DNA from 4 places in the Viridibacillus sp. FSL R5-0888 genome. Region 4 is predicted to be linked to each of the others. Evidence: riboswitches for the same ligand, from Rfam matches in the RefSeq annotation. Region 4 holds a riboswitch; each other region holds the start of a gene.
What was found. A riboswitch is a leader RNA that binds a small molecule or an ion and turns the genes downstream of it on or off. The one in region 4 is predicted to bind S-adenosylmethionine.
Positions count from the first base shown of each region.

Region 1 (5,935 bases), 1.8 Mb from region 4:
ACACCTGCATCAAGTAAGCGGTGGCCACCGGCGAATACAATGTAACCGCCAACTGTTCCTCCAACTAAAGTTACGATTGATAAAATATCCAGTTTTTCAGGTGTAAATGTATTAGCTAATGCATCACCAACTGGAGGCGATGTTGTAAAAGCAACGTACATCATTAGTAAAATCATGATAAAGCCAGCTGCTTGTGCAACCTTATCCATCGCTTTACCTGCCTCTTTTACAAGGAAAATGAAAATTGCAAAAATTGCACTTATTACTGCACCCGTAATCGGATCTAAGCCGAGCATAGCATTTAATCCTAGACCAGCTCCTGCAACGTTACCAATATTAAATGCTAGACCACCAATAACAATCATGATGGCTAATACCATACCTAAACCAGGAAGTACTTTGTTGGCAATCTCTTGACCACGCATACCTGATACTGCGATGATACGCCAAACATTCATTTGAGCGAAGACATCTAAAATAAGTGAAACTAAAATAACAAAGGCAAAACTAGCACCTAATTGTTGTGTAAAGACCGTCGTTTGTGTTAAAAACCCTGGTCCAATCGCTGATGTTGCCATAAGGAAAGCAGCTCCTAATAAGACGCTGCGTCCTACTTTCTTTCTCCCTTGCCCTTGATCTAAGTTAACCTTTGTCATATGAAAACCCCTTTTTATACGTGAAATGCTTGAACGTTGATGTTGTTTTTCTCCAATGTGTTTCGAATATATTTTGCAAATGCAAGAGCATGTACTCCATCCCCATGGATACAAACAGTGTCCGCTCGCAATAATACTTTCGTTTGTTGTTGAGACTCAATATAGCCTTCTTTGACCATCGTTACGACTTGATTTACAGATTGTTCTTCGTCTGTTACTAAAGCATCTGATTGTGTACGTGAAGTAAGTGATCCATCCGCTTGATATGTACGGTCAGAAAATACTTCATGAGCTGTTTGGAGACCAAGTTTTTCTCCTGCCTTCGTTAACTCACTTCCAGCTAATCCAAATAACACAAGTTCAGGTGAGACATCATAGACAGCTTGTGCTATAGCCTCAGATAATGCCTGGTCTTTCGCAGCCATATTATATAAAGCTCCGTGAGGTTTTACGTGCTGCATTTTCTCTCCACAAGTAGATAAAAACCCTTGTAGTGCACCAATTTGATATACGACCATGTCATAGCCTTCTTGAGGAGTAATTTGCATTGGGCGACGTCCAAAGCCATTTAAATCTGGTAATCCAGGATGAGCACCAATTTTTACCCCTTTTGCAATAGCCATTTTAACAGTTTCCCTCATCACTGTTGGGTCTCCGGCATGGAAACCACATGCTACATTAGCTGAAGTAATATAATTTAAAATCTCTTCTTGTTCCCCTAGTTTGTATTGACCATAACTTTCTCCTAAATCGCAATTCAAGTCTACACGAAACATTTTCTCAGCCCCTTACTAATTCAAAATCAATTTAATGTCAGTTTTTCTAACACAAAATTTATATTATCACTAAATCATTATTCTGAAAACATTTATTTTTGAACTTTCTCACTATAGTGAATTATCAAATGTAAATATCTTACTTGTCATTTACCTTTATGTATCTATATGATTATAATGTTTAAAACGCAAAATGAGGGGTTGTACACTATGGGAGAAGAATTTAAACATGTGAAATTTAAACCTTTAGGAGATTCAGCAGTGATGGTTCAAATCGGAAATACGATTGATCCATCGAACTGTACTATCTTACAAAATTTAGCATCATTGCTTGAGGAACAGCCATTTGAAGGTTTTATTGAAGCTGTTCCAGCATATACAAATATTACAATCTACTACAATCCTTACACTCTTTTTAAGGTTAATGGAAATGTAACATCATATAGCTTTGTATGTCAGTATGTGCAACAACTGATCACTCAAATGACAACAGTTAAACAACACACGCAAAGAGTAGTTGACATTCCCGTTGTCTATGGTGGTGAATACGGCCCAGATTTAGAATATGTAGCCAAAATCAATGGCTTAACGACTGATGAAGTCATTCAATTACATAGTGCGAATGAGTGTCTTGTTTATATGCTTGGTTTTGCACCTGGCTTTGCTTTTATGGGAGGCATGAATGAAGCTATAGCAACACCTCGAAAAGAAACACCTAGACTTGCCATTCCCGCACTTTCGGTTGGGATTGCAGGTAAACAAACGGGAATTTATCCATTTGAAACACCTGGTGGCTGGCAAATTATCGGTCGTACACCACTCGATTTATTTTTACCAAATGAAACACCTCCTTCTCTTTTACAAGCAGGTGATTGTATTCGCTTTAAACCAATATCAGAAAAAGAATACAAACAATTGAAGGAGACAAGATCATGACAGTTACAATCGTTAAACCTGGTTTATTAACTACCATCCAAGATTTAGGGAGATTCGGGTCACAAAAATATGGAGTCATCGTTAGTGGAGCTATGGATGCTTATTCATTAAGAATTGCGAATATTCTTGTAGGTAACCTAGAAAGTGAAGCCGTAATTGAGGTTTCATTATTTGGGACTGTATTACAATTTAATGATGACCACCTAATTGCACTTACAGGTGGAGATTTAACTGCAACGATTAATAACGAACCAACACCACTTTGGCGTCCATTTATTGTGAAAAAAGGAGACGTATTAAAGTTTAAAAGAGCCCACAAAGGTTGTCGTGCTTATGTAAGCTTTGCTGGCGGTATTCAAGTTCCTACTGTAATGAATAGTAAAAGTACATATTTAAAGGCGGGCATGGGCGGATTTGAAGGCAGAGCATTACAAAAGCAGGATGAAGTAATAATCGGACCTTATACTAAAAAAAATAAAGAAATACATCAATATGCAATACAACTAGTAGGTCCTGCTTCGTGGTCTGTAAATTACAACGAATTAATCTCATTAAATCAACAACAAACAATACGAGTGATGCCTAGTACTGAGTGGGATAGTTTTACCACCGAAAGTCAGCAGTGCTTAACAAACAACTCCTACACGCTTTCTACAGAGGCTGATCGTATGGGGTACCGCTTTGAGGGACCAGCATTATCTTTGACAGAGAAATTCGAATTATTATCAGAGGCTGTTACGTTTGGTACCGTTCAAATCCCACCTAGTGGTAAACCGATTATTTTAATGGCTGATCGCCAAACAACTGGTGGTTACCCGAAAATGGTTCAAGTCATTACTGCTGATTTAGCTAGCCTTGCACAGTTACAAACAGGTGCTAAAATTCATTTCGAACTAGTAACATTAGAAGAAGCTCAACAAGCATTAATAGCAAATGAGCAAAAAATAAAAACCATTGCTGCTGCTATTCGCTGTTCTGCAAAGCTTTCTTAATATTAAAAAGAGTGCCTTGTATTGTCCAACTAAAATATAGAAGAACAAAAAGAAAAAGCATGTTTTGAATGAAGATTATTCAAAACATGCTCTTATTGTTTTTTATTTAATCTTTTTGTTAATAGAATGATTAATCAATATACTTATAACTCTAATGTCATAAATACACTATTCGGATCCTCAATGTAATTAGAAAATGGCCTACAATATTGAAACCCATTTTTCAAATACAGCTTCTTTGCGGGTTCAAAAGCCTCCATTGAACCTGTTTCTAAACTTAAACGCTTATAATTGCGGTGCCTAGCCTCTTCAATAATATGCTCAAGCATACGCCCTGCAACGCCTCTCCGTAAGTATAATGAAGAAGTACGCATGGATTTTATTTCACCATGGTGTGCATCCAGTTCTTTTAGTGCTCCGCAACCAATTAATGCACCGCCTTCCCATGCACTCCAGAAAGTAATTTCTGTTTTTTTCAATTCCTCGATAGTTAACGCATGTATACTTTCTGGTGGAGAATTTAGTGCCATACCTTGAAGATGCTCCTCCAACAACGCTTTAACTTCATCTCTTGATAAATCATCAATTTTAATATCCAAAGAGTTCACCTTCAGTTTCAATTATTCATTTGCTAGTATTTTTTAGATGAATATTTAAGGCAGAATAGCAAATGATCGAACTGGGAAGCCAGAAGCCTTCTCAGGTTTAGGAACGATGTTAAAGATGACAGCCCCTTTTGCAGGTAGCTGGTCTAGATTAGTAAGCAACTCTACTTGATATGTATCTTGTTCCAATACATATAGTTCACCTAGTAATGCATTGTTTTGACGGTATAAAATGCTAGAATCCGTATCAAAAGTTTCATGCCCTACTGCTTTGATATGACGCTCTTCAAACAAGAACTTAAGTGCATCTACTGACCATCCTGGTGCATGTGGATTTCCATCTGCATCAAAGTTATTAAATGCTTCAACATCAGGCCAACGTTTGCTCCAATCCGTACGAAGAGCAACAAATGTACCTGCCTCAATTTCTCCGTGTTCGGCCTCAAATTTCAAAATATCTTCAACTGCAATGGTGAAATCATGATTTTCTGCTGCATCTTTAGAATGATCTATTACAACAAGTGGCAATGCAAGCTCTTTTAAATCTAATTCTTCTAAATAACGAGCATCACGAACAAAGTGAATAGGTGCATCTAAATGTGTTCCATACTGTCCAGCAAATGCAAAATTCTGAGCAAAAAAGCCATCATCATGTGAAAATAGAGTTGTTTTTTCTAACCCTTTAAATGCGTTGAAACGTGGTGTTTCTGCTCCAAAAGTATGTGTTAAATCAATCCATTTCTTTTCCTTTAACGTTTGTAGTGCATTGATTAATTCTGTTGACATATCCATCACCTCATCATTTTTTTAAAACAAAAAAACCTCTCCTTGATAAGAAGAGGTTGGCGATACGTCCATGCGCTCTTCTTATCTTCAAGCATACGCTTCTGGAATTAGCACGGTACATCGTCCGTTGCTGAGATTTCATAGGGCCAGTCCCTCCACCTCTCTGGATAAGAAAAAAGTTATTTTGTTGATTCTTAATTTACAACTTTAGAAATCTATTGTCAATGAAAATTTTAGAAAATTCTTTATAATATATGACTCTTATAATCAATTATGATAACTTTTTCTTCTAAATTAAAGGCATCAGATACGATTCTAGCCTCGTTTGATACCAAATACTATCCATCTAGCATCTATATCTTCATTCACATATTCTTTATTGTTGTATTCTATATTACTTAATGAACGAACTATCTTTACATCGGAGTTAATGAATTCCTCTTGCAAATCTTCATGGTTGTTTGTAATCAAGTATGCATGGGTCCATAACCAATCTCCAATCTTTTGTCTAACCAGGTTGACAATTTTAATCCAACAATCCCTCTTCTGAATAGCATAAAAACTCATTTGCAATTTTTTATTGCAAATGAGTTTTCTTCATTGCGTGACAGCTAATCTTTACTTAAATATCACATTTTTTATATTTAATTTAATTATTTTGCTCAAGGAATTGATATATCCCCATCATCTCTCGCTTATTCAACTCACGAATACGATTGAAAATTGGAATATGAGCTACAGCCTCAAGATTTGGACTTTCAGCAACAACATCACTTACTTTGCCAGTTAACCATGTTTGCACGTCTATGCCATCTACGATTTCCTTACGCCCTTCATCATTGATGCCACTTTCATAACAACTAACACATGGTACTGATAATTTATACACACCATCATGTAGTCCATCTTCAGAAATTACTTTCTTCCCTTTACAGAAAGGACATTGATGACTTTTTTTAATCTTATTAATTTGAGTGACAATTTTTTTGTAACCAAACGCTTCATAGACATAGGTAAGCTTTTTATATTTACCATTGGTGAAATACTTATCAATGATCGTTTCTCTCGTTTCGGTAATATTTTCAAAATCACAGATGGTGATCCGATTATTCATGCTGATGGATTCGATATTGCCGCTAATACTGCCCCAAAAAGGTAGTACATTTTGTAAAACCATTTCATAA
Region 1 is NZ_JBBPAU010000001.1:2,270,238-2,276,172, forward strand. Features, by position in the region: gene MKY02_RS11285 (NRAMP family divalent metal transporter) at 1-656, opposite strand, end outside; gene MKY02_RS11290 (LamB/YcsF family protein) at 671-1,432, opposite strand; gene pxpB (5-oxoprolinase subunit PxpB) at 1,643-2,368, shown strand; gene MKY02_RS11300 (5-oxoprolinase subunit C family protein) at 2,365-3,360, shown strand; gene MKY02_RS11305 (GNAT family N-acetyltransferase) at 3,504-3,959, opposite strand; gene MKY02_RS11310 (cyclase family protein) at 4,014-4,751, opposite strand; SAM riboswitch class I at 4,830-4,925, opposite strand; gene MKY02_RS11315 (ATP-binding cassette domain-containing protein) at 5,401-5,935, opposite strand, start outside.
Region 1: linked by a shared signal. The riboswitch ahead of MKY02_RS11310 (cyclase family protein) and the one ahead of MKY02_RS19905 (O-acetylhomoserine aminocarboxypropyltransferase/cysteine synthase family protein) in region 4 are both predicted to bind S-adenosylmethionine.

Region 2 (5,935 bases), 1.7 Mb from region 4:
AGCATTATTCAACTTCAAAATTTAAAATGGGCTATTCACCTTGTAGCTGATATTCGTGCATTTTTTGAAATACGTTCCATATTACGTCGTATTAATCCAGATGTAGTAGCTCTTCATTCATCAAAAGCGGGTGTAGTTGGTAGGTTAGCAGCTTTTTCTTTAAATATACCAACTGTCTTTACTGCACATGGTTGGGCATTTACTGAAGGAGTAAAACCAATAAAACGTTGGATTTATCAACAAATCGAGAGGGCATTTGCGAGAAAAACGACTAGAATTATTACTGTTTCAAATTATGATTACGCACTTGCTATCAAAAAAAAAGTTGGCAAAAAAGAAAAAATGACGACGATTCATAATGGTATTCAGAATAGTAATAAACATAGCTTTCCTCAAAATAAAATATCAAAAATCGTTATGGTAGCAAGATTTGAGCAACCTAAGCGTCAAGATCTTTTGATTGAAGTTCTTTCCTCAATGAAAGAAAATGAGTGGCAGCTAGTTTTCATAGGTGATGGAAAAGAGATGGAAGCTGCAAAAACGTTAACGCTACAAAATGGTATCGACCACCGCGTTACATTTCTAGGTTCTCGTGATGATATAGAAACACAACTACAACAGGCTGACATCTTTGTCCTTTTGTCTAATTTTGAAGGACTACCTATTTCTATCTTGGAGGCAATGAGAGCTCAGTTACCAGTTATCGCTTCGAATGTAGGGGGTGTACAAGAACTCATTATCGATAATGAAACAGGGTATATAGTAAATCATGATATACAAGTTATTAGAGACAAGTTGATTCAATTACTAGAGAATAGCGACTTAAGGCTGCAACTTGGTCATGCAGGTTGCCGTTATTTTGAAGATAGATTCTCATTTCATTCTATGTATGACAAAACAGTGAGTCAGTATTTACAGGCTCAAAATGAAAAGAAACAGATAATAGATGTAACAATACTTGATCATCACTAAGTTTTTATTAGCAATTCTCTAGATTTTTAAATTTAGACAAGTTACAAACGGATTTGTATTAAAGGAGGCGATTATCCTAAAGACATCTCGTTCTAGGAGGAAGAATGTAATAAGTAATTCAAAGAAGTTAAGAAATGGAGAGAAGTATTGAACATTCTAGTAACTGGTGGAGCAGGATATATTGGCTCACATATATGTATCGAGTTAATCCAAGCTGGTCATGAAATCATTATTGTAGATAATTTTATTAATAGTAATAAAGAAGTAATCAATCGTATGCAAGCAATCACAAAGAAAAAAATAACATGTCTCTCCGTAGATATTAGTCATAAAGAAGATTTAGAAAAGGTATTTCAAAACTATTCAATCGATAGCGTCATTCATTTAGCAGGTTCCAAATCTGTTTCAGAATCCCTCCACAATCCAATTAAATACTACTTGCAGAATTTGGTAAGCACAATCCAGTTAGTCGAACTAATGAATAAGTATAAAGTACGTCAACTCGTTTTCAGTTCATCAGCAACTGTCTATGGCACCCCAGAACAATGTCCTATCCCTGAAACTGCAACCTTAAATACAACGAATCCCTATGGAACAACAAAGCTAGCTGTTGAAAAATTCTTATATGAATTTGCACAATCCAATCATTCTTTTTCCATTGTTTCATTACGATATTTTAATCCAATTGGAGCACATGAAAGTGGCATGATAGGAGAAGATCCTTTTTCCGTTCCGAATAATTTGATGCCTTATATTACGCAAGTGGCAACGGGTAAATTACCTTTTTTAAATATATATGGAAATGACTATCCAACGCTTGATGGAACCGGTATTCGTGATTATATTCACGTAGTAGACTTGGCAAAAGGTCATGTAAAAGCGTTAGAAAGTTTAAAAGGAAAGTATGGATGGAGAGTATTTAATCTAGGTACTGGTGAAGGATATAGCGTCCTACAAGTTGTAAAAACATTTGAATATGTCTCAGGTATTCCAATTAAATACCTAATAAGTGATCGACGTGAAGGTGATGTTACCATTAGCTATGCAGATGCGACAAAAGCAAAACAACAACTGAATTGGGTAGCAGAAAAAACTTTGGAAGATATGTGTCGAGATGCTTGGAGATGGCAAAGGAATAATCCAAATGGTTATAAGGTAAGGAATGTAGCAGAAAATCAGTTGTTATATATAACTGATTTGTAATTGTTGCATAAAAATGGAATATGATTTATACTGTATTAAACATACTGAATTACCCTGTTTTAAAATACTTTTCTAAAGCCCTATAGGAAAACTATGAGGGCTTATTTCCTATGGTTAAATTGACAGAAATGTTTGCTTATCTGACAATTTAATGATAGGATTAAATCAATTACATATTCTTATCAAGAGAAGCAGAGGGATAAGGCCCTGTGAAGCTTCAGCAACCTCTGATTTAATCAGAAAGGTGCTAAGTCCTACAAGACAAAAGTCTTGGAAGATAAGAAACGAGCGTGTTAAGTTAGCCCTCATTCTTATCCTTAGAATGAGGGCTTTTTATATGCGTGTACATAATAGACAAAAAGGAGAGAAATAGCTATGCCAATTAATATTCCGAAAAACCTTCCGGCAACGGAATTACTAAAAGAGGAAAAAATCTTCGTAATGGAAGAGGACCGTTCAAAAAGCCAAAATATTCGTCCTTTAAATATATTAATTTTGAATTTAATGCCAGAAAAAGAGAAAACTGAGCTTCAATTATTACGTCTACTTGGTAATACACCTCTACAAGTAAACGTAACGTTTTTAAATACTGCAACGTATGTTTCAAAAAATGTTAGTAAAACACATTTAGAATCATTTTATACGACGTTTGAACATGTTAAGCACCGACGCTTTGACGGCATGATTATAACGGGTGCACCGATTGAATTAATGGAGTTTGAAGATGTTGATTTTTGGAAAGAAATCGTCAGTATTATGGATTGGACTAAAACAAATGTCACTTCTGTGTTACATATCTGTTGGGGTGCACAAGCAGCACTTTATCATCATTATGGTATTGGGAAATTCCCACTTGCGAAGAAATGCTCAGGAATTTATGATCATACAATCACAGATCCAACTGTAAAGCTTGTTCGAGGTTTTAATGATATATTCACTGCACCACACTCACGGAATACATCTGTATCTATTGAAGAAGTTGAAGCTCATCCAAAGCTCAAACTACTTTCAGCCTCTGATGATGCTGGAGTATTTATTGTCATGTCAGAAGATGAAAAGCACATCATGATAACTGGGCATTTAGAATACGATGCTCATACTTTGGCAGACGAATATTCACGTGACGTTGCAAAAGGGTTGAATATAGAAGTTCCTCAAAATTATTTTCCAAATGATGATCCAGCAAAACAGCCATATAATACTTGGCGTTCACATACGCATTTATTGTTCTCTAACTGGCTGAACTACTATGTGTACCAAGAAACACCATTTGAGTGGGAATAATATAAATAAATGCTCTATTCTATTAGTAAAATAGCATAGGGCATTTTCTTTTTTTGTAGATACTCTTTATAAGTAAAGACCATTTTCTATTAAAATCTAAAGGTGAGCACCAACAAAGCATACTTTATGCTATTATAAATATAGTTTATCTCGAAGGGAAGACAATTAATGAACTCACCTTTTACATTTATTCATACAGAACCAAAAAATATGGATCCATCTAAAAAATACCCAGCCATTTTCTTATTACATGGAATGGGGAGTAATGAGCAAGATTTACCTGGATTAGTAGCTGAATTTAAAGATAGTTGTCATATTTTTAGTTTGCGTGGTCCTATTACACATAAACCTGGTTATGCCTTCTTTACAATTCAAGATATAGGGGAACCAGATCGTCCAGTTTTTGATAAAGTAGTTCATTTTATCCGAGAATTTATAGATGAAGCTTCTTTCGTTTATAATATTGATGTAGAGAAAGTTGTATTAATGGGCTTCAGCCAAGGAGCTATTTTAGCACAGTCACTAGCATTTGTTTTAGGCGATAAGTTGACAGCAGTTGTCGCTTTAAGTGGTTATATTCCTGATTTTGTGAAAAACGAATATCATAAACAATCAGTGGAACATATGCCAATTTTCATCTCTCATGGTGAATATGATTATGTTCTACCGCATCAATGGGGTCTTGAAAGTAAGGACTTCTTTGAGTCATTAGGTGCAGCTGTCACGTTTAAGAGCTATCCAGACGGACATGGTGTTACACCAGCTAATCACTTAGACTTAGTCACTTTCTTAAAAGAACAAATTTCTTAACTATATTTTAAATGCTACGAGAAAAATTATGTACTGACATAGAAAAATGAGACAAATAAAAACACCTTTCGTTGAAAAATTGGGTATCCTACTTCTAAAAATCAACGTGGAGGTGTTTTTTCTATGGGGACAAGAACCAGTTATCTAGAATAAATGAAAATGAAGGCAATTAAGATGAAATTAGCTGAGATTCCTGTAAAGCATGTATTTGAAGAAACAGCCAGCTGCCATTACAATCTCATCAACTGACTGTTTGCTTTTGATAAAAAGATGAAAAGTTTATAATCCTGCCTTTAATTCAGAGTCCAATAGAAGATCTAGGTCCTTGAACCGTCAAATTGAAAAGTATTAATGATATTTCATAGGGTGTTTGTTTCATATCACTATCTAACCATTGTTGAATAACTCCTAAATGAGCAGAAGTTGGACCAAGAATGACATTCATGAAGTCGGAATTTTCTTTTATATATTCAGATAATTCTATTAAAAAAGGTGCTGGCTGATTTTTAGTATAAAAAAAAGCGGATACTAAATAGAAAAAACCACTTTAGAACAAGCAAAAAATTAAATAGAAGAAAAATAAACAAAGCCATGGTAAAAAGTCGCTCGTGGCTTTGTTTATTTCTATATTAATTGTAAATAGTAATAACTTTAATATTATCGTATGAATAAATATTGATTAAATATAAACCTCGGTAGTCTATATAGATAAGATCAAAATCCAGCGTCTAAGAGAAAATAAAAACCAAACTAGAAAAATACTAGTATGGTTTAAGAATAATAATTGTTACTTTACTGTTTTGTCTGCCTTAAATTGTTGAAATAATTGCTCCCTATTTCGAGGGAAGGGGACATCAATTGCTAACATGCCGTTTTGCAGTAATTGCTCTGCCGTTTCAAATACCCATGGCTTCTCAAGATGAGCTTTTGAAAGTAAGTTAGGTTGTTTAAAAACGGAGACAGGATCACCATGATATAGAATTTGTCCATCACTCATGACAATGATCTCATCAGCCCATTCATATGCAAAATGCACATCATGTGTCGATAAAATAATAGTTTTATGCGGTTTATGAATCGTATTTAAAAGTGACATGATTTGTTTAGAATAATATGCATCGAGACCTGCAGATGGTTCATCTAATATTAAGACATCGGGATTCATTGCTAAAACTCCAGCAATAGCAACACGTTTTTTCTGTCCTAAACTTAAAAAATGAATTGGTTTTTGTTGTAGGGCGATAACTTCAGTTTTTTGCATCGCCCAGTCAACTTGTTCAACTACTTTTTCTTTAGACCAGCCAAGATTAATTGGACCAAACGAGATATCCTGTTTTACAGTGCCAGAAAATAATTGAGAATCTGGATCTTGAAATACGATGCCTACTTGCTCTCGTAACTGTAATAAAGATTTGCGCCCATACTCCATCCGTTCTCCTTTAAAATATATCTCACCTGAAGTGGGTTGCAATATCCCATTTAAATGCTGAAATAATGTAGATTTACCAGCTCCGTTATTACCGAGTAGTGCAATTTTCTTACCTTTTTTTATAGAAAGAGAAAGCTCGTTTAATGCAATCGTCCCATCTTGATAGCTATGTGTAAGATGTTGTATGTCAAAAAAAAGCTCATCCATTTAGACTTCCTCCAAACTGAATATAAACAG
Region 2 is NZ_JBBPAU010000001.1:2,324,579-2,330,513, reverse strand. Features, by position in the region: gene MKY02_RS11565 (glycosyltransferase family 4 protein) at 1-972, shown strand, start outside; gene galE (UDP-glucose 4-epimerase GalE) at 1,120-2,175, shown strand; SAM riboswitch class I at 2,352-2,459, shown strand; gene metA (homoserine O-acetyltransferase MetA) at 2,551-3,459, shown strand; gene MKY02_RS11550 (alpha/beta hydrolase) at 3,628-4,269, shown strand; gene MKY02_RS11545 (TetR-like C-terminal domain-containing protein) at 4,568-4,714, opposite strand; gene MKY02_RS11540 (energy-coupling factor ABC transporter ATP-binding protein) at 5,057-5,905, opposite strand; gene cbiQ (cobalt ECF transporter T component CbiQ) at 5,898-5,935, opposite strand, start outside.
Region 2: linked by a shared signal. The riboswitch ahead of metA (homoserine O-acetyltransferase MetA) and the one ahead of MKY02_RS19905 (O-acetylhomoserine aminocarboxypropyltransferase/cysteine synthase family protein) in region 4 are both predicted to bind S-adenosylmethionine.

Region 3 (5,935 bases), 3.6 Mb from region 4:
CTGGAATTGAAGCATAGCGCTCTAATTTCTCTGTATTTACAATAGCGTAATCTAGCCCGGCTTGTGTACAGTGGTATAAATACACAGCGTTTAATACTTCACGTCCAACTGGAGGTAAACCAAACGATACATTACTAACACCTAAAATAGTTAATACTCGAGGCATTTTTTCTTTGATTAAGCGAATACCTTCAATCGTTTCTTCAGCCGCTCCTATATATTGTTCATCTCCCGTACCAACTGGGAATACAAGAGGATCGAAAATAATATCTTCCGGTGCGATTCCCCATTTATTCACTAGCAGGTCATAAGAACGTTCAGCAACTTTCAATTTACTATGGCGGTCAACAGCCATTCCTTTTTCATCAATTGTTCCGATAACGATAGAAGCACCGTATTTTTTCACTATTGGTAAAACAGCATCATAACGTTCTTCTCCGTCCTCTAAATTAATAGAGTTAATGATTGCTTTCCCTTGGGAATATTTCAGTGCTTCTTCGATTACCTTTTCATCAGTTGAATCGATTACAAGGGGAACTTTAACTTTCTTTACCACTTCAGTCATGAAGTTTTTCATATCTTCAAGTTCATCCCGGTCAGGGTTTGCTAAGCAAATATCCATAACGTGCGCACCGTTTTTCACCTGTGCACGAGCAATTTCTGCCGCTTCTTCAAATTTACCTTCTATAATTAAACGCTTAAATTTTCGTGAACCAATAACATTTGTACGTTCACCTACAAATAACGGGCGCATTGAATCATCATATATAAGCGGTTCAATTCCTGCTACGACATGACCATGCGCTGTTTCAGGCATTTGACGAGGCTGCTTATGCTCTACTACTTTACGGATTGATTTAATATGCTCAGGCGTGGTACCACAACAACCCCCAACAATATTCAACCAGCCTTTATCTGCAAAACCTTCAAGCTTTTTAGACAATGATTCCGGAGTCTCATGATAATGCCCTTCTTCATCTGGTAAACCTGCATTCGGATAACAACTAACATAGCTTGTTGCTAATTCTGAAAGCGTGCGTAAATGATCTGTCATAAATTCAGGTCCAGTAGCACAGTTCAACCCGACTGATAGCGGTTTAATATGTTCAATTGAAATATAAAAGGCTTCAATACTTTGCCCTGCCAGAGTAGTTCCCATAGGTTCAATTGTTCCCGAGATCATCACAGGCAGTTCTTTATCAAGCTCTTCAAACGCTTGTTTAATACCTAAAGTGCCAGCCTTAACATTCAGCATATCTTGACTTGTTTCAAGTAATAACAAATCCGCTCCACCGTTAATTAATGCCTTAGCTTGCACGTAAAAGTCATACAATAGCTCATCAAATGTAATACCACCAGTTACTGATAAGGTTTTAGTCGTTGGTCCCATTGCACCAGCAACATATCGTGGCCATTCAGGTGTTGACAATTCATCCGCTACTTTTTTAGCGATTTGCACTGCTAATAAGTTAATTTCATGCGCTTGATCACCCAATGCATATTCATTTAATACAACAGGAGTCCCACCAAATGTATTCGTACTAATAATATCTGAACCCGCCTCTAAATAAGCACGGTGTACATTTTCGATCACGTCAGGTCGTGTGATATTCAAATATTCATTACAGCCATCATATTCATCTCCACCAAAATCCTCGGGAGTTAAATTAGCATTTTGGAGCATAGTCCCCATTGCACCGTCTAATATAAGAATATGTTGTTGGAGTCGTTCTTTAATTGGTTGTTTTAACATAGTTGTGATCTCCTACTTTCTGTTGATCTAGCTCTTGAATATAATGAATCAATTCTACTGACATATCGTAACGTGTAAATGGCGTAATGATATAAATACCATTAAATAACTCTGCGGCTGTATCGATTAATTCCTTAGCAATCGCTATACCTTCTGCAGTTGCAAGATTTTTATCATTACCCGTTGCGCGCATTCTTTCAAGTACTTCATCAGAGAGCTTAATCCCTGGTACTTCATGATGTAAAAACTCTGAATTTCGGATACCTGTTAGTGGCATGATTCCTATGAAAATAGGGGTTTCTAAATGTTTAGTAGCTTCATATATCTCTATTATTTTTTCCTTCGTATATACAGGCTGTGTGATGAAATAATCTGCTCCACACTCAATTTTCTTTTCTAATCTTTTTACGGCTCTATCAAGCACTCGTACATTAGGATTAAATGCAGCTGCAATAGAGAAATTAGCCTTTTTACGAAGAGGTTTACCTGAGAATGATATCCCTTCATTCAACTGTTTAATTAATTGAAGTAACTCTAGGCTTGAGACATCATAAACACTAGTTGCACCTGGGAAATCACCTACTTTTGTAGGGTCTCCAGTAACTGCTAAAATCTCATTAATACCTAATGCATCAAGACCCATTAAATGCGATTGTAAGCCGATGAGATTGCGATCACGACAAGTAATATGAGCAAGGGAACGAATATTATTTTGCATTTTCAAAATTGAGCCCATTGCCATGTTACTAATACGAGGGGATGCCAATGAATTATCAGCCATAGTGACAGCATCAACACCTGTTTCATTGAGTATTTGCGCCCCCTCTATAAAGGCAGTGGTATCAAGGTGGCGAGGTGTATCGAGTTCTACAATGATTGTACGTTCCTTTTTCGCCTTTTCGTGAAGTGGCTCATGCTGATCAGGAGTCGCTTCTTTAATCTCGATTACTTTTTTCTTCTTTACAATTTTATTTTCAATTGGTGGTAGGTCAGCAATACGTTTTTTTACAGCTTCTATATGCTTCGGTGTCGTACCACAACATCCTCCAATTAATCGAACACCTTGGTCACGTAGTAAAACACCAGCACGGCCAAAATAATCAGCCTCTGATTCGTAAACAATTTTGCCATCTTCTACATCTAGCAAACTAGCATTTGGATATGCAGATAAGAATGCCTTGGATGGCAATTCTACATCCTCAAACGCTTGGATTGTATGGTGAGGGCCTAAACGGCAATTTACTCCAACAATATCTGCACCCAAAGCTTCTAATTGGTGCAATGCATCATTTAATAATAAGCCATTTTGTAAAATACCTGGTTCATGCATTGATACTTGCGAGATGATTGGTACATCAGTCAATTTTCTCAAATGTTGCACTACAGATGAAAGTTCCTCAAAATCATAGTACGTCTCTAGTAATAAACCATCCGGATTACCTGCTAATAGATACCCCGCTTGCTCATCTAATGCAGCTATGATTTCAGCTAGTGTCGCTTCACTTTTACGAATACCGCGAATACCACCAATTGTCCCTAAGACAAATTGGCCTCCTGGTGCTGCAGCATGTTTTGCAATGGCGATTGCCGATTCATTAAACTCCTTTACAGAGCTCTCTAAACCATAACGTTCTAATTTAATGGCATTCGCTGTATACGTATTAGTCTGAATAATGTCAGCGCCTGATTTTATATATTGTTGGTGTATATTTTCAATCACTTCAGGCTTGGTAATGTTTAATTCCTCATAACAATAATCAATTCCGTAAGAATATAATAAAGTGCCCATCGCACCGTCAGCTGTTAACACTTGTGTTTGCAATTTTTCAAGTAATCCCATTAAAATCCCTTCCTTTCTACATAAAAAAGCCTTCTTATGGATAAGAAGGCTTGACGATTACGATGTTCGCTCCTTCTTATCTTTTCGGACAATCTGTAAATCCGCTGGAGTTAGCACCTGACCAGATGGCTGGTTGCTGAAGCTTCAAAGGGCCAGTCCCTCAGCTTCTCTTGATAAGAAATATATATTTAATTGTTAGAATAATTAAAAGAATCATAACCCTAGAAAAGAATATCGTCAAGAGCGTTTTTAGAATTATAGCAAAACTCTGTATTATAAGTATATTTTAGCTACAAAACAAAAAAGATGAGTTTTGGCAATTACTTGTTGAAACAACAATCATTTCTTCATGACTATTTATTTGCAAAAATTTTATTAGCTGATGTCTTATCATAACTTTTTATTTCAACCAATTCACCTTGAATAATCAGTCGCTTAGAACCATCATAATTACATGTAACGAGCGTTATCATTTTTTCATTTGAATCATTTATGACATCAATTTGCTCCGGTTGTACAATATGCATTTTATCAATTTTATATTCATAGATTTTTTTAAAGTCGGTTACATAAACTTGCATACCTTCCTCCGCATTAGTAAGAGGACTAAAGAGTGCCTTCCCATTATTCATATTATGACCCGCTAAGGCATAATTAGCTTTTCCCATCTTTTGTTCACGTTTCATCGTACCAGCACCAATTGCTAAGTTTGTATTCGATACACCATATAAAATAGGTAATCGCATATTCACTTGAGGTACACTAATAGCTCCAATGGCATTTAGTTTTTTTTGATTGAATTGTGCCTTTACAACATCTTTGACATTTAAATCATCCACTTGCTGAAAATCAAATGACGCATCTAGATTCTTCATTGCTGACGCTATGTCTTGTTGCTCAATCGTTGCCTTCGACATATTCGAAATGAAATATCCCATAATAGGCTGATAGAAAATAAAAACTAAACCAATTACTAGCAAGAAAATGCCTAATATCAAACTTCCCTTTTTCCGCATGTTATCCACCTTCTTTTCTCATTCATTTTAATAGTAACAATTCACTTAGCACTTTCAAGCAGTTTGACATAACGTTAAAATTATTAAAATTACCCCAAAAAGAAAGAGCTAATGAAATTGGTATCCCTTAGCTCTTTTCTACCTACCTTGATTGTTTTTTAATGTATTTTTGCTAGAATTGATTCTGCTGTTTCTTTCCCGTTCTTAATACAAGGGCCAATACCTACACCGTAATAAGAACAACCTGCAAGTAATACATTTTCATATGCAGTGGCCATTTTAGTTGATAAAGCTTCTACTGTTTTTCCATGACCAAGATGGTAAACTGGCATTAAATCATTCCACTTTGTCACTTCTACAACAGTAGGCTCTGCTTCTATATTCAAGCTTTTTGCAATATCCTCTAAAGCAATTTCAGTTAATTCCTCTTTACTTGAATGCTTCATTTCTTCAAAATCTGGGTTTGAGTTTTTATAAAATAAACGCACAAGTAATTTGCCGTCTTTTGAAGTATGACTCCATTTACGACTTGTCCATGTACAAGCATTACATTTGACATCACTGTTTTCAGAAACGATAAAACCTGTACCGTCTGCAGGTAATTGGCTATCGGGAATATTAAAACCTAAATACATCGTAATTAGTGAGGCATTGCTAAAATCGTTGAAGTCCTCGTCCAAATTCGGATCTTTTAATAGTTTTTGAGTTACATCATGTGGTGTTGTTAACACGATAAAATCAGCTTCAATTGCTTCGTGATTATCAAATGTCAATTTATATTTGTCGCCGCTTTTTTCGATATGATTTGTTGAAACGCCTTTTAGAATTGTAACGTCTGCTAACTTCTCTTCAAAACGGGTAAATAAAGAAGATAATCCATTTTTAAAGGATATGAATTTTTTATTTGCCGCTTTTTGAAATTCTTCTTTATGTGCGCCAAACCCTTTAATAATACTTCCGTACTGCTCTTTATACTCGAGTAAATACGGTAATGTTGAAGCCATTGTCAGCGTGTCTAACTTCCCTGAATAGACCCCTGATAACACTGGAGCGATTTGTTTTTCAACAAGCTCTTTTCCTAAGAAATGCTCTAAGAAAGAACCGATTGAGCTATTCTTTGTGAAATGCTCATTAGGCATTTCTAAATCTTTTAACGCCTCTTTTTTTCCTTCTGCTGAAACTAATGAGCTACTTTCAAGGGACTCTACACTTGTAGGAATGCCAAAAACGCTGTCTGCTGGAATCGCGTGCAATGTATTATTTGTGTAAATATACGAAATTCCTGTACCATTATATACAAGATCATCTTGTAACCCTAAGTCTTCT
Region 3 is NZ_JBBPAU010000001.1:436,313-442,247, reverse strand. Features, by position in the region: gene metH (methionine synthase) at 1-1,753, opposite strand, end outside; gene MKY02_RS02230 (bifunctional homocysteine S-methyltransferase/methylenetetrahydrofolate reductase) at 1,734-3,593, opposite strand; SAM riboswitch class I at 3,667-3,773, opposite strand; gene MKY02_RS02225 (class A sortase) at 3,947-4,609, opposite strand; gene MKY02_RS02220 (protoporphyrinogen oxidase) at 4,768-5,935, opposite strand, start outside.
Region 3: linked by a shared signal. The riboswitch ahead of MKY02_RS02230 (bifunctional homocysteine S-methyltransferase/methylenetetrahydrofolate reductase) and the one ahead of MKY02_RS19905 (O-acetylhomoserine aminocarboxypropyltransferase/cysteine synthase family protein) in region 4 are both predicted to bind S-adenosylmethionine.

Region 4 (5,935 bases):
TCGCATTTTCGTGAGTTGCACTGTCTTCAAATCCATTGAAACTAACCCACTCAACATTTTCATGACCACGCAAGTATTCAGCTACTTTTTTAGCATTCTCATTATGTCGTGGTACACGTAAATGTAATGTTTCAAGACCTTGAATTAACTGGAATGCATTGTCAGGACTTAATGTTGGACCAAAATCACGTAGCAATTGAACGCGTAATCGAGTTGCGAATGCAGCACTTGCAGCATCAACACCGTAGCGAATACCATGGTAAGATGCATCTGGTTCTGTATAGTCAGGGAATTTCCCTTGCGTCCAATCAAATTTACCAGCATCGACAGCGACACCACCGATTACTGTACCGTGGCCACCAATCCATTTTGTTGCAGAGTGCACTACAATATCAGCACCGAACTCTATTGGATTTGAACCATATGGTGATGGGAATGTATTATCAACAATTAGTGGAATCTCATTTTCATGTGCGATATTTGCCAAAGCTTCAATATCCACTACAGTTAAACTTGGATTACCTATTGTTTCCACATAAATCGCTTTTGTATTTTCTTGAATCGCTGTACGGAAGTTTTCTGGATCTCTTTCATCTACAAATGAGGCTGTAATACCATAGCGTGGTAAAGTATTGGCTAACAAATTATATGTACCGCCATATAAACTACCTGAAGCAACAATATGATCGCCTGCGCGTGCAATATTTAAAATTGAAAATGAAATAGCAGCCATTCCTGAAGATAGTGCTACTGCCGCTGTTCCACCTTCTAATAGTGCAACACGTTTTTCAAATACATCGACAGTTGGGTTCATAATACGAGAATAAATATTACCGGGTTCTTCAAGTGCAAATAGTTTTTGAGCATGCTCCGTACTATTAAAAGCATAAGCAGTTGTACGATAAATTGGTACAGCACGAGCACCTGTTGTTGGATCTGCTACTTGGCCACCGTGTAATAATAAAGTTTCTGGACGTAAATTTGTCATCATTCATTCCTCCTAAATGTATTTTTGAGATGGCAAATCGGAGGTGTGAGGAGGATTTTTTGGAAAAATAAAAACCCTCTTCGCTAAGAAGAGGGTTGCATAAGCAATTTTTCCTCCCCTTATCTGTCAGATCCGATTAAAAATCTGTAGGAATTAGCACCATTGTGAGTTCGTCACTCACCGGTTGCTGGGCATCGCAGGGCCTATCCCTCCGCCGCTCTTGATAAGAGTATTTGATTCAGTTCCATCTTGTTGACAAGTATAGAAGATAAATCAAACTAATGTCAATACTTTTATTTGTTTTTTCTGAACATTAAATTTAATAGATACAATTTTTAGATAGATGAATTTAATTTAAGTAGACTTTAAAATATGTTAGCCTAAAGATAGACAGTAAATATATATTATTTGGCAAAGGGGTTTCGGATAATGACAAGAGAATTACTACGTAGTCACGCTTCTGTGCGTAAATATACAGGAGAACTTATTTCTAAAGAAGTAGTTGTCGATTTAATTGAAACAGCACAAATGGCAGCGAGCTCTCATTTTGTACAAGCATATAGTGTCATTTGGGTTACAGATGAAGATAAAAAGAAAAAACTTGGAGAACTTTCGAATAATGAATTCCAATTTGGAACAGCGGGTGCTTCGTTTTTATTTTGTGTAGATTTTAAACGACTGCAAGTTGCGGGCCAAAAAAATGGTGTAGAAATTATTGCTGATTCTGCAGAGAACGTACTTGTAGGTGTAGCAGATGTTGCTCTTTTCGCTCAAAACTTCGTTATTGCAGCTGAAGACCAAGGTTACGGTATCTGTTATATTGGTGGAGCGCGTAATAATCCAAAAGAAATTAGTGAATTATTTGGTCTTCCTGAATATGTATTCCCGTTATTTGCTATGACGATTGGTGTACCTACAAAGCGTAATGAAACAAAACCTCGATTACCAGTTCAAGCTATACTACATGAAAACAATTATGATGTAGATCGATATGATACATTGTTAGATGAGTATGATGCAACAATGGAAGACTACTATGCAAGCCGCGGGTCTAATCGTAAAATGGCCAATTGGACAAAACAAATGGCGGATTTCTTAATAGAACAGCGTCGACCACATATCAATGAATTTTTAGCACAGAAAGGCTTCACTTGGAAGTAATAAAGAAAACTCTAAAATTAGGGATACCTAGTTTTAGAGTTTTTTTGCATGAGTTCAACCTATTATAAGTTGTTTTACTACGCCTCTTCTCCTTCACTTTGATAAATTACTATTCATAATCCCATTAAAAAACCTGCCACTATTTAGTGACAGGTAGGCATTTCATTTTATTCTTTGACTAAACCTTCGATTACTAGCTCTTTTACAGGTAGGAAAACTTCGCCTGAGTTGATATATTTCACTTCGACTGTGTCACCTTCTTGTAGATAAATAGCTAATGGTACAACTTCTGAGCTCACGCTATAGTTGTCTTTGTTATCTAACATAAACGATACTGTTGTGAAGTCGCCACTTTTCTCTTTATAAACGCGGACAATTTTCCCTTTAATGGTTGCTTGCTCTTGTTTAGAGCTACCATTTACAGAACTGCCTCCACGACTTAGGATAGCTTTATATTGTCTTAATGCCTCATTTGGAGTAGCTCCTGAAACTGAAAGCTCAGGATTAGCAGCTGAGACGATGAAATAATTTTGTAAGAAACCGTTTGAATCGAGCACTGGTGTTAACCAGCTTGCTTCACCATAGAAGTTGTAGATGATTGGCATTTGACCATGCCACTTTTTCTCGATAAATTTCTTTTCGATTATTTGTAATGCTCCTTGAGAATCCATGTACGCTTCCTCTTGGTTGCCCGTGTAATACGTTGCCTCTCCAGTGCGGCCATTTGTTAATGAATAACCGAGCATTGAATCGACACCTTCTTTAGGACTTGTAAAATCTGTGAAGTAGTACATATCACCATTTTCATCAAAGATTGGGCTAACATTAGCTTCCGTTCCTTCATCCGAAGGTAATTTCACATCTTTTTTTCCAAATTTACTATTCCAGAAACCGTGAACATAGTTACCAAAATAGCTATTTTGAAGGCTAACTGCTTCCGGTGAAACTGCACCGTCGATAAATGTTGGAACATCTTTTAAAGCAAATGTCTGAGATTTACCTGTTTTTGCATCAACCATAATAATACCTTCTGCATCAAAGCCGTTACGCGCTGTGATGAATTTCCCATATGAACGAATATAATATGGTTTACCATTATCATCAACTTCAAGTTGAGGCTCACCGTAGAAAATTTTCGTTGGATTTTCTAAACGAATATGACGCTCAACATTATTGTTTAAAAATGAAGAAGTCGTATATTTCATTTCTGATTTGATGAACTTTGGATTATCTGAAGAATCTGTAGCACTCATTTTAAAATAACCTGGTGTCACTTTCCCTTTCGTCCATTTAAAGAAGCCTGAGAATTCAACAGGCGCAATATACACAAATTCGCCGTTAACCTTCTGAATTTGCAAACTACCTAATTCATAGTAGCTTGTATTTGGTACTTGGCTAAAAGCCTTTTTCATTTTATTACGAGCAAATTTTGGCGGTACGCTTGCAGGTGTTTTTGTTTCATCAAATGCCTTCAGTTCCACTTTTTGTGTCATTTCAGCTGATGTGTATTTTTCATTCGCATTAAATAATGGCGCTGCCAAAATATATACACCAAAACCTAAGCTTCCTAAAAACAGAATACCTTTTAAATTACGCTCCATACCACTTGCAGACCAAGCTCCAAGCGCTGTTAAAACAATTATCACTGGCCATAAAAGCGTCCAATTTTGATCAATTATTAGAACATAGTAAATTGTTGCTGTCGCTATAAATGCAACTATGAATACGAAAATAAAGAATTGGATTTTGAATTTAGCTTTCAAATCTCCATCTTTTGTTTTACTTGTTATCGGTACGATTAATAGTCCAGCTACTGCTGCAACTATCGCCGACATTATTAATGTAGCAATCATTTTGATCATCCTTTCACATATCTATTTTACGATACAATCTTCAGAAAGTTTCAGTTATATTTTATATTAGAAAGGTTTTATTTATTTTAAGCAAGAATACTCTTTAATGAAGGGAGGTGAGAATATGAAACAAAAAATTCTCATTAGCTTAATCATTCTATTAGGCATCATTTATATTTTCTTTATACCTGCTGAGCCTGTTACAGTGAAACTAAGCTTTAAAGTAGTTCCAATGCTTCTAATTATTTGGTTAGCTTCGTTTCAAAAAGCATCGCCTAATACAAGTTATAAAAAATGGTTACTACTTGGATTACTCTTTTGTATGATTGGTGACGCAACACTCCAATGGTTTTTATTTGGTTTAACTAGTTTTTTAATCGGTCACATTTGCTACATCGTTGCATTTGTACAACTTAAAGAAAAAATAATTGCTAGACCTGCAGCTACCCTTTTATTACTTTATGGAGGGTTTATGGTTATTTGGATTGCTGGGACTGTCTTTAAATCTGGAGACATCATATTAGGTGTTGCTGTTATCGCATATATCACTGTTATTTTAACAATGGGATGGACAGCTATTCAGACAAACTCGAAGCTTGCTACAATAGGGGCACTATCATTTATTTTCTCAGATTCAATATTATCGATTAATATGTTCATTACTGATGTACCTTTTTCTCATGCACTTATTATGATGAGCTATTACGGTGCACAGCTATTGTTTGCTATTAGTATTTCTTATTATTCCGTCATCCGAAAGAAAGTGTTAGAATAGTGACAATGCTTTTACAATAAGGGGGATATTCCAATATGAAAGAAACAGTGATTGAAAGACTAGTACGTTATGCACAAATTGATACACAATCTGATGCTGAAAGCGAAACAACTCCATCAACTGAAAAACAATGGGATTTACTACATGTACTTGAGAAAGAATTAGCCGAAATCGGTATGACTGAAATCTCTCTTGATGAAAATGGCTACCTATTTGCTACACTACCAGCTAATTCAGATAAACAATTACCAACAATTGGTTTTCTAGCGCACGTTGATACTACTACAGACTATACTGGTACAAATGTTAAACCACAGCGTCATGACAATTACGACGGTGGAGATATTCAATTAAATGAAAATACAGTTCTATCTCCGAAAAATTCACCAGAGCTTGCCAATTATGTAGGGCAAACATTGATTACTACTGATGGTACTACTTTACTTGGTGCTGATGATAAAGCAGGTATTGTTGAAATCATGACAGCTATGGAATATTTAATTTCTAATCCAGATATTAAACACGGTAAAATCCGAGTTGCCTTCACACCTGATGAAGAAATCGGCCGTGGGCCACATAAATTTGATGTTGAAGCATTTAATGCTGATTTCGCTTATACAATGGATGGTGGTCCTTTAGGTGAATTACAATATGAGAGCTTCAACGCAGCTGGAGTAAAAGTTAAAACTTTCGGCGTAAGTGTACACCCAGGCTCTGCCAAAGATAAAATGGTCAACGCTATTACAATGGCTATTAAATTCCAATCTTATATGCCTGCAGATGAAGTACCCGAAAAAACATCTGGTCATGAAGGATTCATTCATCTAATGAACTTCAACGCCCATATCGAAGAAGCAAGACTTTCTTATATCATTCGATACTTTGACCGTGAAGAATTTGAATCAAGAAAACAATTATTTAAAGAAGTTGAAGCCAAAATTAAAGCTGAGTTCGGTGAAGATGCCATTACAGTTGAAATAGCAGATCAATACTATAATATGGCTGAAAAAATTGAACCACAAAAAGATATTGTTGATGTAGCCTTTAAAGCAATGGAAAACCTAAATATCAAACCTTTAATTTTGCCAGTTCGTGGTGGTACAGATGGGTCCCAACTCTCGTATATGGGAATGCCTACTCCGAATATCTTCGCTGGCG
Region 4 is NZ_JBBPAU010000001.1:4,031,342-4,037,276, forward strand. Features, by position in the region: gene MKY02_RS19905 (O-acetylhomoserine aminocarboxypropyltransferase/cysteine synthase family protein) at 1-988, opposite strand, end outside; SAM riboswitch class I at 1,105-1,218, opposite strand; gene MKY02_RS19910 (NADPH-dependent oxidoreductase) at 1,418-2,149, shown strand; gene MKY02_RS19915 (hypothetical protein) at 2,317-4,002, opposite strand; gene MKY02_RS19920 (lysoplasmalogenase) at 4,127-4,777, shown strand; gene pepT (peptidase T) at 4,813-5,935, shown strand, end outside.